DNA from 2 places in the Colwellia sp. 6_MG-2023 genome. Region 1 is predicted to be linked to the other one. Evidence: predicted binding sites of a transcription regulator. Region 1 holds the regulator's gene; the other holds the start of a gene.
What was found. The regulator NrdR, encoded in region 1, represses ribonucleotide reductase genes. The targets are predictions, from matches to a motif close to AAACACNANATNTNGTGTTT.

Region 1 (8,047 bases):
TCGATATAAATCAAGCCATAAACTACCTACAGTAACTGCAACTTTATTTTCTCGATCTTTACGTTTAAACGGTTGCTCTTGTGACTGCAATTGTAATTGTTTACTGCGTATTTCCAGACTATCACCACGACCAAACATCTGAGAAACACCTACTTTAAATTGTGTCATGTTTTCTTGGTCAAAGTTAAAGCCATCGGTAGGCAAGCTAACAAAAGTAACAGACACGCTAGGATCCGGCTGTGTATTGGCAACAAAGCTTAAAGCTTCAATTGATTTTTGTTTATGACGACTGCCATCAAGCCAAGGATCATTTTTTTGCGCGATTTTAATCGCTTGAGTAAAGCTCAATCCCTGCTCAGCGGCATAACTATGACTTGAGAATACGATAATGAGCATAGCTGCGAAGACAGTGATGCGTTTATATAAGGCGTTATATTTATTCATACTTCTTTCTCTTTACATGCGTAAATGTTGAGAATAATTCAATTATGTTAGCTCACACATTATGAGTAATTAATGTAGAGAGACACGGTTTATAAGAATTTTAGGCACAAGTGTGCCGTGAAGTTACGAAATGGGTGGGCGATATAGTGAAGAGCTAGCTTGTGATTTATTTAGAGAGGGGAACTGTGTAATTTTTTTATCTGAAAAAACTTGGGAGTTAAGGGATGTATTCAGTAAAAATGAAAGGCTTAAACAACCATTACTAGGGCATTTACAATCATCTTGGCAGCAATCCATTGAAGCCATCATCGCTGTTTTTTTATCACTATCATCAAGTAACATATGATCATGAGACATCATTGGCATTGTATTCGCCATATCCCCATCAACACAAGAAGCGCCAGAATAAGACATAGCAGTGCTTGCCATTGCTTGACCGATAAAGGCCACTAGCATCAGCATCACTATAACTATGTTGTTACGTACTGGTTTCATGCAATATTACTATTTGTGTTTCGTGTTAATCATTAAATGTACCACTATAGGGTCTTATCGCTTGTAAACTAAGCTAGCAAAAAATAGGCTAGCTATAAACAAGACCCTATCACCTTACTTTTACTTTCATCAAAAAGTCAAAATACGCTAAAGTAAGTATATACCCGTTATCATTCAAGCACTCTGAAATACGCATCTTGATTGGTAACGGGTATAGGTTTATTACTCAGGAATATATTCAACAACTTCTAAGCCAAAACCTGACAACGAATGATATTTAGTTTGTGAGCTTAACAAACGCATTTTACTCACACCTAAATTCGCAAGTATTTGTGAGCCAACACCAACATTGCGCGAGCCAACATGACGATTAACTTCTTTTACCGTTTCGCCTGCATCAATTTTAGCGTATTTTTCAACTAAATTAATTAATTCTGCTGGTGATTCATGTTTACCCAATAGCACTAAAACCCCGCCTTCTTTCGCTATTTTTTCTAAGGCACTTGCCATAGGCCATTTTGCGACACTTTCACGCTGGCTAAATAACAAATCTCTAAAAGTATTTTCTAAATGTACTCTTACTAGCGTAGGTTCATCAGCTTTAATTTCGCCTTTGGTTAAAGCAAAATGTGCTTGACCATCGATGGTATCTTTAAATACGATTAAATCAAATTCACCAAAAGCGGTCGGTAATTTACATTGTGATACACGTTCAATCGTTGTTTCTGTCTCATTTCTAAATTCAATCAGATCAGCAATGGTACCCATTTTTATACCGTGTTTTTCAGCAATGATTTCTAGATCTGGACGGCGCGCCATGGTGCCATCTTCATTTAAAATTTCAACAATAACCGCTGCCGGCTCTAAGTTAGCCATACGTGCTAAATCAACACTTGCTTCAGTATGTCCTGCACGGTTAAGTACGCCACCATCTTTAGCAATCAATGGAAAAATATGTCCCGGTTGAACAATACTTAAATGCGTCGCATCTTTAGCTACAGCAGCAAGTACTGTTGTAGCTCTGTCACCAGCTGAAATACCCGTTGTAACACCGGTCGCCGCTTCAATTGAAACAGTAAAATTTGTACTGAACTGTGCGTCATTTTTATCTACCATCAAAGGTAATTTTAACTTTTCACACTTTTCTTGCGTCATTGGCATACAAATAAGCCCACGACCATGAGTTGCCATAAAGTTAATTGCAGCAGGTGTTACCTTTTCTGCAGCCATGATAAAGTCACCTTCATTCTCTCGGTCTTCATCATCCATTAAAATAACCATTTTACCTAAAGCAATATCGTCGATTATTTCTTGTGGGGTATTTAAATTCATTAGGTTCTCTTTGATTACTTGTTGTTGATTACTTATTTGATAATAATTTTAAAAACTTAGCTAAAAGCGTAAGTTATTTATTATTTAATAAAGCCTGACTTTTTCAATAAAGATTCAGTCACATTTGATGTTACAGCTGGCATTTCAGTTGCTTCTTTTGTAAGTAAACGCTCTAAATATCGTGCGATTAAATCTACTTCTAAATTAACTTTTGTACCCACTTTATAATGAGCAAAAATTGTTTCTTTCACCGTATGCGGCACAATAGTTAATCTAAATTTACTATTTGAACTTTCATCTAATGCATTAACGGTTAAACTTGTGCCATCAATAGTAACGGAGCCTTTTTCTGCAATATAATGAGCTAGATCTGCAGGCATTGAAAGCCAATATTCGATACTATTACCATTATTGGTAATAGATAAAACTTCACTCACACCATCAACATGCCCTGACACCATGTGCCCGCCAAAACGGGTACTTGCTAACATAGCTTTTTCTAGATTAACTTGCATGCCAACATTATAATGAGCAAAGCCTGTACGCTGTAATGTTTCATTTGACACATCAGCACTATAACTATTTTGATCAAATTCAACAACCGTTAAGCAAATGCCATTAGTAGAAATTGAATCACCCAATTTAACATCGCTCATATCAAGGTTATTACTAGCAATAACTAAGCGCGCTCCTTGAGCATTTATATTTATTGCTTTAATAGTGCCAATGGCTTCAATAATTCCGGTAAACATAGCTACTCTCATTTATTTTATAGTTAGATATATTATTTAAGCCTCTGTTGCAGAAATAATATCTATTTAGGCGCTTTCTTTTTCTAGTGTTGCTGTAATTCGAATATCACAGCCTACTTGGCGCACGTCGGTAATTGATAATGATTTAGCCTCTAGTAATTTATTCACATTCGGCATTTCAACTAAACTTTTACCCTCTGCCCCCATAAGTTTAGGTGCTTGGTATAAGATTAACTCATCAACTAAGTTTTGTTCGATAAAAGCTCCTGCTAAGCGAGCTCCCGATTCAATTAATACATCGTTCAAACCGCGATCTGCTAACAATATCAATAACGCAGCTAAATCAATATTGTCTTTCCCTGACTTAGTCTTAATCGTAGAAACTTGGACTTGTTCTACAAAATGCGGCCATTTATGAATGTTTTCAAGGCCTATTTCATCTAATTCTCTTCGAACTAAAATAACCGGCGATACTTGCTTAAAAAAATCTAACTCAGGTGTAAGCCGGTTACGACTATCAATAACAACTCTAACCGGTTGGCGAACCGTACCTTCAGGGTAGCTATCTTTTAATATTCCCAACTCAGACCAACGTACGGTCATTTTAGCATTATCAGTTAAAATAGAATCTGCACCCGAAATTACAGCACAGCTTTGCGCTCTTAATCTTTGTACATCGCATCTTGCGTCGCTTGACGTAATCCACTTGCTTTCACCACTTTTCATCGCAGTTTTACCATCAAGACTCGCCGCCAACTTAACCCGAACATAAGGTAAAGAGTGGGTCATGACTTTAATGAAGCCAAGATTTAGTGCTTTTGCATCACTTTCTAAAAGCCCAAATTCAGCTTGAATCCCAGCTTCTTGAAGCATTGCTAGACCACGGCCCGAAACTTCAGGGTTGGGATCAACCATAGCGGCAACAACCCGTTTTACTTTGGCATTAATTAGCCCTTGGGCACAAGGTGGTGTTCTACCAAAGTGACTGCACGGCTCTAAAGTAACATACGCGGTTGCCCCTTCAATAAGGTGAGGGTAATTAAGTTTAGCATCAAGTAATGCATTAACTTCTGCATGACCCTGCCCTGCTTTTTGATGAAAGCCGGTACCAATTACTTGCTCTTTACCGTCAAGTTTATTGACCAATACACAACCTACCCGAGGATTTGGTGATGTTGTATAGCGCCCTTGTTTAGCAAGCTTAATTGCTAAGGCCATGTATTGATGATCTTCTCTGCTATACATTTGATCACCACAAGTTGTTGTTAATTCTTCTTTTGTCGGCGATTTATTTACCAATTTTGCCTCTCCTTGGACTTTCTTTTCCTAGGCGAGCTATTTCATCAGCAAATTCACTAATATCTTCAAAGGACAAATAAACAGAAGCAAAACGCAGATAGGCAACTTTGTCTAACTCTTTTAGCTGAGTCATCAGCAAGTTTCCCAGCATTTCACTCGTAATTTCTCGCTCACCAGTAGCGCGCATCTGTGATTTTAATTTATTAATCGACAGTTCAACTTGTTCAGTACTAACCGGACGTTTTTCTAACGCTCTCATTAAGCCGCTGCGCATTTTATCTTCGTTGAACGGCTCACGTGTACCATCTCGCTTGATAATACGAGGCATAACTAATTCAGCTGTTTCAAAGGTTGTATAACGTTCATGACAAGCTAAGCATTGACGACGACGTCTGATTTGATGACCGTCTGAAACTAAACGAGAGTCTATGACTTTAGTTTCCTGTGCACTACAAAATGGACAAAACATGGTTTACCTGCGATACGTGAATAAGTTTCATACGACAAGTTCGAAAAATAAATACAAAAATGGCCGCTAATTGCGACCATTTTAATATAAATTCACAATAATTTGTGAATTACTTTAACTTAAAAAACTAATGTTTGACTACTTGTATACAGGGAAACGTGAACATAATTCTTTTACGTTTGCTTGTACCTTAGCAATAGTTTCTTCATTGTTGATATCATCTAAAATATCACAAATCCAACCTGTTAGAGCTTTAGTTTCTTCAGTACCAAAACCACGACGACTGATAGCAGGAGTACCTAAGCGTAAACCACTAGTAACAAACGGAGAACGAGGATCGTTAGGTACTGAGTTTTTATTAACCGTAATGTGAGCTTTACCTAAAGCAGCATCAGCATCTTTACCAGTAATATCTTTATCTATTAAATCAAGTAACAATAAGTGGTTTTCAGTACCATTGGATACAACTTTATAGCCACGGTCCTGTAATACCGCAACCATAGCTTTAGCATTATCAAGTACACTTTGTTGATAAACTTTAAATTCTGGTTGTAGCGCTTCTTTAAATGCAACCGCTTTCGCAGCGATAATATGCATTAATGGGCCACCTTGTCCGCCAGGGAAAACAGCACTATTTAATTTTTTGTAAATAGCTTCGTCATCACAGCCAGAAATGATTAAACCACCACGAGGGCCCGCTAATGTTTTATGCGTTGTTGTAGTTACTACATGTGCGTGTGGTACAGGGTTAGGATAAAGACCAGCAGCAACAAGACCAGCAACGTGTGCCATATCAACGAAGAAGTATGCACCAACACTGTCAGCAATTTTGCGCATACGTGCCCAATCAACAATACCAGAGAATGCAGAAAACCCACCAATGATCATTTCAGGCTTATGTTCATTAGCTAAACGTTCAAGTTCTTCATAGTCAATGTCACCTGTTTCAGGGTGAAGACCATACTGGAAAGCTTCATAAGATTTACCAGAAAAGCTTACACTAGCACCATGCGTTAAATGACCACCATGCGCTAAGCTCATACCTAATACTTTTCCACCAGGTGATACTAATGCTTGGAAAACAGCAGCATTAGCTTGAGAACCAGCATGTGGTTGTACATTGGCATAAGTAGCGCCAAATAACTCTTTTGCACGATCAATTGCTAACTGCTCAGCAATATCTACGTATTCACAACCACCGTAATAACGTTTGCCTGGGTAACCTTCAGCATATTTATTCGTTAATTGTGAACCTTGTGCTTCAAGTACACGAGGGCTACAGTAGTTTTCTGAAGCAATTAGCTCAATATGCTCTTCTTGACGCACAACTTCTTTGCTCATTGCTTGATATAGTTCCGCATCAAAATCGGCAATATTCATATCACGTGTAAACATGTTTTTCCCTTCTTCGCAAATATAAAAGTCAGCACTAGGCTGAAACGATATTTAAGCAAATAACAGGATTTACTTAAACATTCAAAAAAATAATGGCGGTATTTTGCCTGATTTTTACCTAGTTGTACACGGTAAAACAAGCTAGTCTTAGTGTATTTAGCACTGCTTTATAGCGTATTATTGTTAAGTGATTAAGGCTTAGTAGCCCAATAACAATTTTCACGAATAAAAAAAACTATACCGCAAGCTAAAAAACAATAGCACAGCAAAATATAAAATACAAAAACAACGAGCATACCGAATAATAATCAACATACATCATACATTTGGCATTATAAACAAAACAACTAAGAACTATGGTAACAAGTAATCATTAGATAGATAACAGCTCTGATAACTCTTTAACACGCTTTCTTTGAAACCAATGTGTTATTAACCACATGACAAGCAGAAAAATATTAATAACAAAAAAAGGCGGCCAAGGTGACTTTTCTGACTCTGTAATCGTTGCATAAATATACCAATTAACAAGAGGTAAAAATAACCAAAATGACAATTTGGTTAACCTAATATACTTAATAGACGACTCGACTCCGGCAATGGCATTGGCAATCGCTTTATCAGGACTATCAGAACTCTGCTGCCAAGTATGCAGTCGTATTTTTATTTCATAATAAACAAAAATTATTGACGCCATACTGCCAAATGATAAGTAAATAATACTTGCCGTGCCCCAGTCACCTTGGTAGACAGCAACTATTAACATAATAACAATTGCTATCGTAGCCAAAACATTCAACGACAACAAAAACTTAGCTTGTAAGGTTCGCTTTTTCGTTTGTTTTAATAATTTTTTAATATCTGTTTTTTCAAAAGGTTGATCTTGCCAATCTTGAGAAAGCCTTAGCCAATCCTCATCTAATGATAATTCATCATGTGATGGATTTTTTTTATCTAGCACTGGTGAAACACCTTCATTAGCTAATAAAGATGTATCAATATTGTTAGCTTCAACATCACCACTATGATCTGTATCTAGTTTGTTAGGCTCGACAGACGAGCTTTCATCACTTTCAAATGGTGTTTTATCCATTTTCTGCACCCTCCAACAACTTTGTTAATAATGTCTTAGCGCGTTGTAGCCTAACACCAACTAAATTTGGGGTTATCACTAAAACATCAGCCATTTCTTGATAGCTCATCCCTTCTAATGCAAGTGTAATCACTTGTCGTTGTTCAAGGTTAAGTTGTCTGATCGCTTGCGATAAACGAAACTGTCGTTGTGTTTGACTAAGCGCTTGATAAGGTGTTTTTTGTGTAGCTGCTACATATTCAGCTTCAGCACAGTTTTCTATATCAGCAGTTTTAACCGTTTTAACTGTTTTAGCGACATGCGTTGCTAATACATTATGAGCAATACGTGCAACAAAAGTTTTTACCGCAGAATCTTGCCTAAACTTTGGTAAAGCTCGCCAGATATTTAACGCTATATCTTGAAAAAGCTCATCTTGAATGGCAACTTTTGCTTCAAAACCCGTAATGATATGACGCAGCAATTTTTCATGCTCCGTCATCCATTGCGTAAATATTTTTTGATGATCCAATCCGCTTTCCTTACACTCAACAACACTGACTACAATAACATTGAGCGTAATACGTTATTAATTTGCTAAAATTTAACATAATAATTTCTTGTAGATCACCCTTTATTCGATCATTCGCGAAGTCACAGTCTAACTTAATGCCATGACAACTTTTTCTGACTTCAGTTTTTTAGCTAACGCCAAAATGAAGGCTACGGTAATAGCAATAGTCACAGCACTAGTCGCAAAGACCGCCAACCAATTAACCTCAACACCTT
Region 2 (8,047 bases), on a different contig from region 1:
GCTATCGATAAACCTTCTAAGATATGTGCTCGATCACGGGCTTTTCTAAGTTCGAAGATAGTACGACGCGTAACAACTTCACGGCGATGAAGAACAAACTCTTCAAGCATTTCTTTTAGATTAAATATTTTCGGTTGGCCATTACCTAATGCCACCATATTAAAACCAAAAGATACTTGCATTTGCGTAAGTTTAAATAAGTTATTTAATACAACTTCACCTACGTCGCCACGTTTAATCTCGATAACCATACGCATGCCGTCTTTATCAGACTCATCACGTAATGCTGAAATACCCTCAAGACGTTTTTCTTTAACAAGCTCAGCCATCTTTTCAATCAGGCGTGCTTTGTTAACTTGGTAAGGTAATTCGTGAACAATGATTGTTTCCTTACCTGATGTTTCGTGAACTTCAATTTCTGCACGTGCACGAATCTTTATTTTACCACGACCTGTTCGGTATGCTTCTTCTATACCTGCTCTACCACTAATAATAGCGGCAGTAGGAAAATCAGGACCAGGGATATGCGTTAAAAGTTCTTCAAACGTAATGTCACTGTTATCGATTAACGCTAAACAACCGTTAATAACTTCTGTTAAATTATGCGGTGGAATATTAGTAGCCATACCAACAGCAATACCTGAACCACCATTAACAAGTAGGTTAGGAATACGGGTAGGCATTACTGCTGGAATAAACTCTGTACCATCATAGTTAGGTACAAAATCAACAGTTTCTTTATCTAAGTCGGCAAGAATCGAATGCGCAATTTTAGACATTCTAATTTCGGTATAACGCATTGCAGCTGCACTATCACCATCAACAGAGCCGAAATTACCTTGACCATCAACCAACATATAACGTAAAGAAAATGATTGCGCCATACGAACGATAGTATCGTAAACAGCAGTATCACCGTGCGGGTGATATTTACCTATAACGTCACCAACCACACGGGCTGATTTTTTATAAGGTTTGTTCCAATCATTCCCTAAAACTTCCATAGCGAATAATACGCGACGATGTACAGGTTTTAATCCATCGCGAACGTCAGGCAATGCACGCCCAACGATTACGCTCATGGCATAATCTAGGTAGGATGTTTTTAACTCATCCTCAATATTTACTGGAACTATTTCTTTGGCCAGATCTGACATATATAGACGTATCCCTTAACTTAAAATGTAACTATAAAATCACAATATTTTTATTATTATATTTTCATAAAAAATATATAAATCAACGCGGCATAATAGCACAATTTTGAGTGATGCCAAACAGCTTTATTTGCCCATTTACAAGGAGATGGAGTACTAATAAAAAAGTGATGATAAAAACAACAAATGCACAGTTAAATTGATCTACTCTATTACTTTAGCTGCTGTTTGCGCTTCGTTTGCGCTTTGCTTAGTTAAAAGTTTCGTTTAGAATTGAATAATTCAAAAATTAACTAGATATAACCATGACAGAAACTAATAAAATGCTGAATGTGAATGATGCTGAAATTGCTAAATTTGAGCAAATTGCAAATCAGTGGTGGGATTTAACAGGTGATTTTAAACCATTACATCAGGTTAACCCACTAAGAGTACAATTTATATGTCAGCATATTAGCGAACAACAAAGCGAACTCTTTTCTAAAAAGGTAATTGATGTTGGCTGTGGTGGTGGTATTTTATCAGAATCTTTAGCTAAATTAGGTGCTAATGTTACTGGTATTGATATGGGAACTGAACCACTTAACGTTGCTAAGTTACACGCACTCGAATCAGGTTTAACAATTAATTACGAAAAAATAACCGCTGAAGAAAAAGCACAACAAAACCACGAAAGTTTTGACATGGTAACTTGTATGGAAATGCTAGAGCATGTTCCCGACCCTGCTTCTATAATAAATGCTTGTGCAAACTTAGTAAAGCCTGGAGGTTTAGTCTTTTTCTCAACACTCAATAAAACAGTCAAATCTTATTTACTTGCTATTTTAGCCGCAGAGAAAATATTTAAGTTAGTACCTGATGGTACACATGAGCATGATAAGTTTATCAAGCCTTCGCAATTAATAAGTTGGGCTGAACAATGTGGGTTAAATTGTATTGATGCTAGCGGTATTCATTACAATCCAATTTCTGAGAATCATAAATTAACAAATAACTTAGATGTGAACTACATTTTGTGCTGTAAGAAAATATAATTTACGCATTTGTTTTTTTTTCAATCAAGTTGTTCAAACTACAAACAAAACAGCTAAGCAATTGATTTAAAGGATTATTTTTATTTCTCTCAAATTCCATATTTAATCGTTGTGAAAATATATTAAAATTAATTAAAATATTTTTAGCGAATTATTTATTTAAAAATAAAGATTGATTTTAGCAAATTACTAAAGCTTTTAATGGTAGTAGGTTAGTCATTACTAACCTAATGCAATCAATCGAAAAATCAAGTGAAATTAGCACTTTTTTATCACTTGCAATAATAACCAAACCTCATTATCTTGTGTCTATATTTACAAACAAACCCTAGATGTTGTGCATGCACTTTTTAACCAGTCTATTTATTAGGCTATTTGAAAAGCAGGTACAACACAGGACTCTTTAGTGATAAATAACGTTTTAAAACTAAAGAAAACAATAACAATTTACACCACAGGCCTTTCATGACTAATAAACTTTTTGTTACTAAGCGTAATGGCGAAAAAGAACCCATCGATTTAGAGAAAATTCACCGCGTTATTGCTTGGGCAGCTGAAGATCTTGATGACGTTTCTGTTTCTCAAGTTGAATTAAAATCTCATATTCAATTTTATGATGGTATTAAAACGGCTGATATTCATGAAACGATTATTAAAGCAGCCGCAGATTTAATATCAGAAGAGACACCTGATTATCAATATTTAGCTGCCAGACTAGCGGTTTTTCATTTACGTAAGAAAGCTTATGGCCAATTTGAGCCACCAAAACTATATGACCATATAGTGAAGCTGGTTGACTCAGGTAAATATGATCAACATTTATTAGTTGATTACGATGAAAGCGATTTCGAACATATGTCGCTATTTTTAGATCATAGTCGTGATTTAAACTTCAGCTATGCTGCAGTTAAGCAACTCGAAGGTAAATACTTAGTACAGAACCGTGTTAATGGTGAAATTTATGAAAGCGCACAGTTTTTATATATTTTAGTTGCTGCCTGTTTATTCGCTAAATATCCGAAAGAAACTAGGTTAAGTTATATTAAGGGGTTCTATAACGCTATATCAACCTTTAAGATATCGTTACCAACCCCAATAATGGCGGGTGTTAGAACACCAACTCGTCAATTTTCATCATGTGTATTAATAGAATGTGATGATTCTTTAGATTCGATTAACGCAACATCAAGCGCAATAGTAAAATATGTTTCTCAACGTGCTGGAATTGGCGTTAATGCAGGACGTATTCGTGCATTAGGTAGTACTATTCGTAATGGTGAAGCCTTTCATACCGGATGTATTCCGTTCTATAAACACTTCCAAACAGCTGTTAAAAGTTGTTCTCAAGGTGGTGTTCGTGGCGGTGCCGCTACCTTGTTCTATCCACTTTGGCATTTAGAAGTTGAAAGCTTACTGGTACTTAAAAACAATCGTGGTGTTGAAGAAAACCGTGTTAGACATTTAGATTACGGCGTTCAATTTAACAAAGTCATGTATCAACGTCTGATTAAAGGTGGCCATATTACCCTGTTTAGCCCTAGTGATGTTCCAGGACTTTATGATGCATTCTTTGAAGATCAAGACAAGTTTGAAGCGCTTTATGTACAATATGAAAACGATGATTCAATTCGTAAAAAACGCATTAAAGCAATAGAGTTATTTACGTTATTCGCACAAGAGCGTGCGAGTACTGGCCGTATATATTTACAAAACGTTGACCATTGTAATACTCATAGTCCGTTTGACCCAAGCAAAGCCCCTATTCGTCAAAGTAACTTGTGTTTAGAAATTGCCTTACCAACTAAGCCAATGACTGATATCAACGATGAAAATGGTGAAATAGCACTCTGTACCTTATCTGCTTTTAACTTAGGTGCAATTGAGTCTCTTGATGAACTAGAAGAGTTGGCCGATTTAGCCGTACGTGCGCTAGATAACTTATTAGATTATCAAGACTACCCTATTCCTGCGGCCCGTAGTGCGAGTTTAGCACGCCGTACGTTAGGCATAGGTGTAATCAATTATGCTTATTATTTAGCTAAAAATGGCTTATATTATTCAAACGGTAGTGCCAATAATTTAACCCATAAAACCTTTGAAGCCATCCAGTATTATTTACTGAAAGCGACTAACGGTTTAGCAAAAGAAAAAGGTGCTTGTCCTAAGTTTGATGAAACTCGTCTTGCTCAAGGTATTTTACCAATTGATACTTATAAAAAATCTATTGATGATATTACCGGTGAACCGTTACATTTAGATTGGGAATCATTGCGCGCAAGTATTCAAAAATATGGTGTACGTAATTCAACTGTATCGGCTTTGATGCCATCTGAAACTTCATCTCAAATATCAAATGCAACAAATGGCATTGAACCACCTCGTGGTTTGATCAGTGTTAAAGCCAGTAAAGATGGCATACTAAAACAAGTTGTACCTGAGTATCAGAAACTTAAAGACAATTACGAATTACTTTGGAATATCCCAAGCAATGAAGGTTATTTAGAGCTTGTTGGTATTATGCAAAAATTTGTTGACCAAACTATTTCTGCAAATACCAATTATGATCCGGCTAAGTTTGACGGTGGCAAAGTGCCAATTAAACAAATTTTAAAAGACATATTAACTGCTTATAAGCTTGGTGTTAAAACCATGTATTACCATAACACTCGTGATGGTGCGAATGATGATATGGAAGTAGAAGATGATAGCTGCGCTGGTGGTGCTTGCAAAATATAATACCTAAGTGATTACGTAATCAGGTATATAACAATCATCAAATAATATAACGAACACAATTCAACAAATGAAATCAAATGAATCGGGTAATTTTACTCGATTCATTATTGTCGTTTAAAACAATGGCAATATATTAAGGGATAAATAAATAATGACGTACACCACGTTTAATCAGACGCCTAATAATGCTTTACTTGAACCAATGTTCTTAGGTAATAGTGTTAATGTTTCTCGTTATGACCAGCAACGATATGTCGCTTTTGAAAAATTAATTGAAAAACAGCTTTCATTTTTTTGGCGACCAGAAGAAGTTGATGTTTCAAAAGATAGATCTGATTGGCAAGGTTTAACTGACTCTGAAAAACATATTTTCATTTCAAATTTAAAATATCAAACTTTACTTGATTCAATGGCTGCACGTTCAGTTAATGCAGTTTTATTACCTCTAGTATCATTACCCGAAGTTGAAACTTGGGTAGAAACCTGGGCATTTAGTGAAACCATTCACTCACGCTCTTACACGCATATTTTACGTAATTTATTTACCGATCCAGGTGAAGTTTTTGATGACATTATTGTCAACCCGGCAATTTTAAAACGTGCAAGTAGCATTTCAAAATATTTTGATGACGTTATTCTAACCACACAATTGTTACAATCACTTGGTGAAGGCGCGTACGACATTGAAGGGAAAACTATCGAGGTAAGTAAACGTAAGCTTAAAGAACGTTTATATTTAGCTATATGCTCTGTTAACGCCTTAGAAGCAATCAGATTTTACGTTAGCTTTGCTTGTTCATTTGCTTTTGCGGAACGTGAATTACTTGAAGGCAATGCAAAAATTATTAAATTAATTGCTCGCGATGAAGCACTTCATTTAACGGGAACTCAGCATATTTTAAACAATTGGATGACAGGTAAAGACGATCCTGAAATGCAAGAAATAAGCATTGAATTACGTGATGCTGGTTTACAAATATTCTTAGATGTTGTTGAACAAGAAAAAGAATGGGCACAATACTTATTTAAAGATGGTTCAATGATCGGATTGAATGCCGAAATATTGAATCAATACATCGAATATATTTCCAACCAACGCCTTTCTGCCATTGGTTTTGGTGCGCCATTCGATATAAAAAGCAACCCACTCCCTTGGATGAATGCTTATTTAGTTAGTGACAATGTACAAGTAGCTCCTCAAGAAACAGAGATATCAAGTTACTTAGTTGGCCAAGTAGATTCAACTATTGATGCTGATGATTTTGATGATTTTGATTTGTAAAACCGTTTAAATATCTTTCTATGCCTGCATCAAGTAAACCTTCGATAAAACCAGTGCCACAAATTAGTGTCAACGGTAAGGTCATAGCGTATAAGCAATCAAAGCAAAGCTTATTGGAATGTTTAGAGCAGGCAGGTGTCGAAGTTCATTATCACTGTCGAGATGGATTTTGCGGAGCTTGTCGAGTCACGCTAGCCTCAGGAGAGATAAGCTACCCTGAAGGGGAGCCGTTAGCCTTTATCGGCGAAAATGAGATCCTACCTTGCTGCTGTGTTCCCGTTACTGATATTAGTTTAAAAATTGATGAATAATAAAGACATTTTAACTATTTTTTGAGATGTCTTTGTCACCACCCTTTAATTATTTTACATATAGAAATATTAAATACACTTAAAAAATCAAATACTAAGCTCAATAGTTGCTATTTAAACAATACTTACAAAGAAAGTAGGTTTATTTTACAAGATACTGAGCTTTAACTTTTAAAGTATAGGAAGTTTCGTTAAACTCAATTCATCAGTATCTTCCTTGTAATAATTATAATATGCATGCACTTTTTGAATACATTCCATTAGTTATCTTTTTTGTAGTAAATAAATTTGTCGATATTTATTGGGCTACCGCTTCATTAATTGCTAGTTCAGCCTTACAAATTCTTTATTACATTATTAAAAAAGAAAAAGTCCCTACACGTAATTGGATATTTTTTGGTTTAATCGCGGTTTTTGGTGGCTTAACTATCTTTTTACACGATGAAGCTTTTATTAAATGGAAAGTAACGATCATCAATGAATTTTTTGCTATTGCGCTACTCGTTAGTTATTACCTATTTAAAAAGAATATTATTAAACAATTTTTATCTGAATCAATAAACCTTCCCGATCCTATTTGGACTAAACTAAACCTAGCTTGGGCACTTTTCTTTGCCTTATGTGGTGTACTAAATTGGTATGTTGCTTTTAACTTTGACTTAGAAACTTGGGTAAATTTTAAAGTATTTGGCTTAACTGGGCTTATGTTTGCCTTCTCAATTATCACAATATTATCTTTACACAAATATATGCGTGATGACAGCGAAGACATAACTAACGCAATTGAAGATAGTATTGAAATAAATTCAAATGTAATAAGTAAACCTCAACACAACAAAGATAATGACAAAATATAGGAAAACAAATGTTATATTTAATATACAGTGAAGACGTCAGCAACAGTTTAGAAAAACGCTTATCAGTAAGAGAGCTTCACTTAGCTCGCTTAAGTACTCTACAAAGTGAAGGACGCTTATTAGTTGCAGGCCCATGCCCCGCTATAGATAGTAATGATCCGGGTGCAGCTGGCTTTACGGGCTCATTAATTATTGCAGAGTTTGATGACCTAACAGCAGCACAACAATGGGCTGATGCTGATCCCTATATTGCAGCCGGTGTTTATGAAAAAGTCACCGTAAAGCCTTATAAAAAAGTATTACCTAATTAATAATTTTCTTCTATTTAAAATATGATTAACAAGAGAACTATCTCAAGCGTATTAATATTTACGTATCAATTACTTTCTGCTCCTGTCTACGCTCATGATCCGTTAGACGCATGCTTAGAGGTAGAGCAAACGGCTAAAAGCCAATCACTCTGCCTTGATAATTTAAAAGAAGTGGTTGAACGCGAATTGCAAACATGGATAAACACCCATATTTTAAACTTGGAAGAGAAAATAACAGCTACTTGGCGCCCTGCAGCACTAAAACTTTTCAGACGTTCAGAAAGTGACTTTGTTGCTTTTCGAGAGCATGAATGTCGGTGGCAATATTTTGCGACACCACCAGAAAAAAGTGCAACATT

Region 2: the regulator NrdR is predicted to act here: its motif matches at 2,515-2,534, upstream of nrdA (class 1a ribonucleoside-diphosphate reductase subunit alpha).

What each region holds. Positions count from the first base shown of each region.
Region 1 is NZ_JAUOPP010000028.1:25,309-33,355, forward strand. Features, by position in the region: gene Q4503_RS15955 (TolC family protein) at 1-444, opposite strand, end outside; gene Q4503_RS15960 (hypothetical protein) at 568-939, opposite strand; gene ribB (3,4-dihydroxy-2-butanone-4-phosphate synthase) at 1,162-2,271, opposite strand; gene Q4503_RS15970 (riboflavin synthase) at 2,352-3,023, opposite strand; gene ribD (bifunctional diaminohydroxyphosphoribosylaminopyrimidine deaminase/5-amino-6-(5-phosphoribosylamino)uracil reductase RibD) at 3,090-4,268, opposite strand; gene nrdR (transcriptional regulator NrdR) at 4,312-4,791, opposite strand; gene glyA (serine hydroxymethyltransferase) at 4,930-6,186, opposite strand; gene Q4503_RS15990 (hypothetical protein) at 6,560-7,279, opposite strand; gene Q4503_RS15995 (RNA polymerase sigma factor) at 7,272-7,790, opposite strand; gene Q4503_RS16000 (ABC transporter permease) at 7,920-8,047, opposite strand, start outside.
Region 2 is NZ_JAUOPP010000008.1:45,613-53,659, forward strand. Features, by position in the region: gene gyrA (DNA topoisomerase (ATP-hydrolyzing) subunit A) at 1-1,157, opposite strand, end outside; gene ubiG (bifunctional 2-polyprenyl-6-hydroxyphenol methylase/3-demethylubiquinol 3-O-methyltransferase UbiG) at 1,463-2,191, shown strand; gene nrdA (class 1a ribonucleoside-diphosphate reductase subunit alpha) at 2,657-4,927, shown strand; gene nrdB (class Ia ribonucleoside-diphosphate reductase subunit beta) at 5,079-6,209, shown strand; gene yfaE (class I ribonucleotide reductase maintenance protein YfaE) at 6,230-6,520, shown strand; gene Q4503_RS07055 (septation protein A) at 6,754-7,377, shown strand; gene Q4503_RS07060 (YciI family protein) at 7,386-7,688, shown strand; gene Q4503_RS07065 (lysozyme inhibitor LprI family protein) at 7,710-8,047, shown strand, end outside.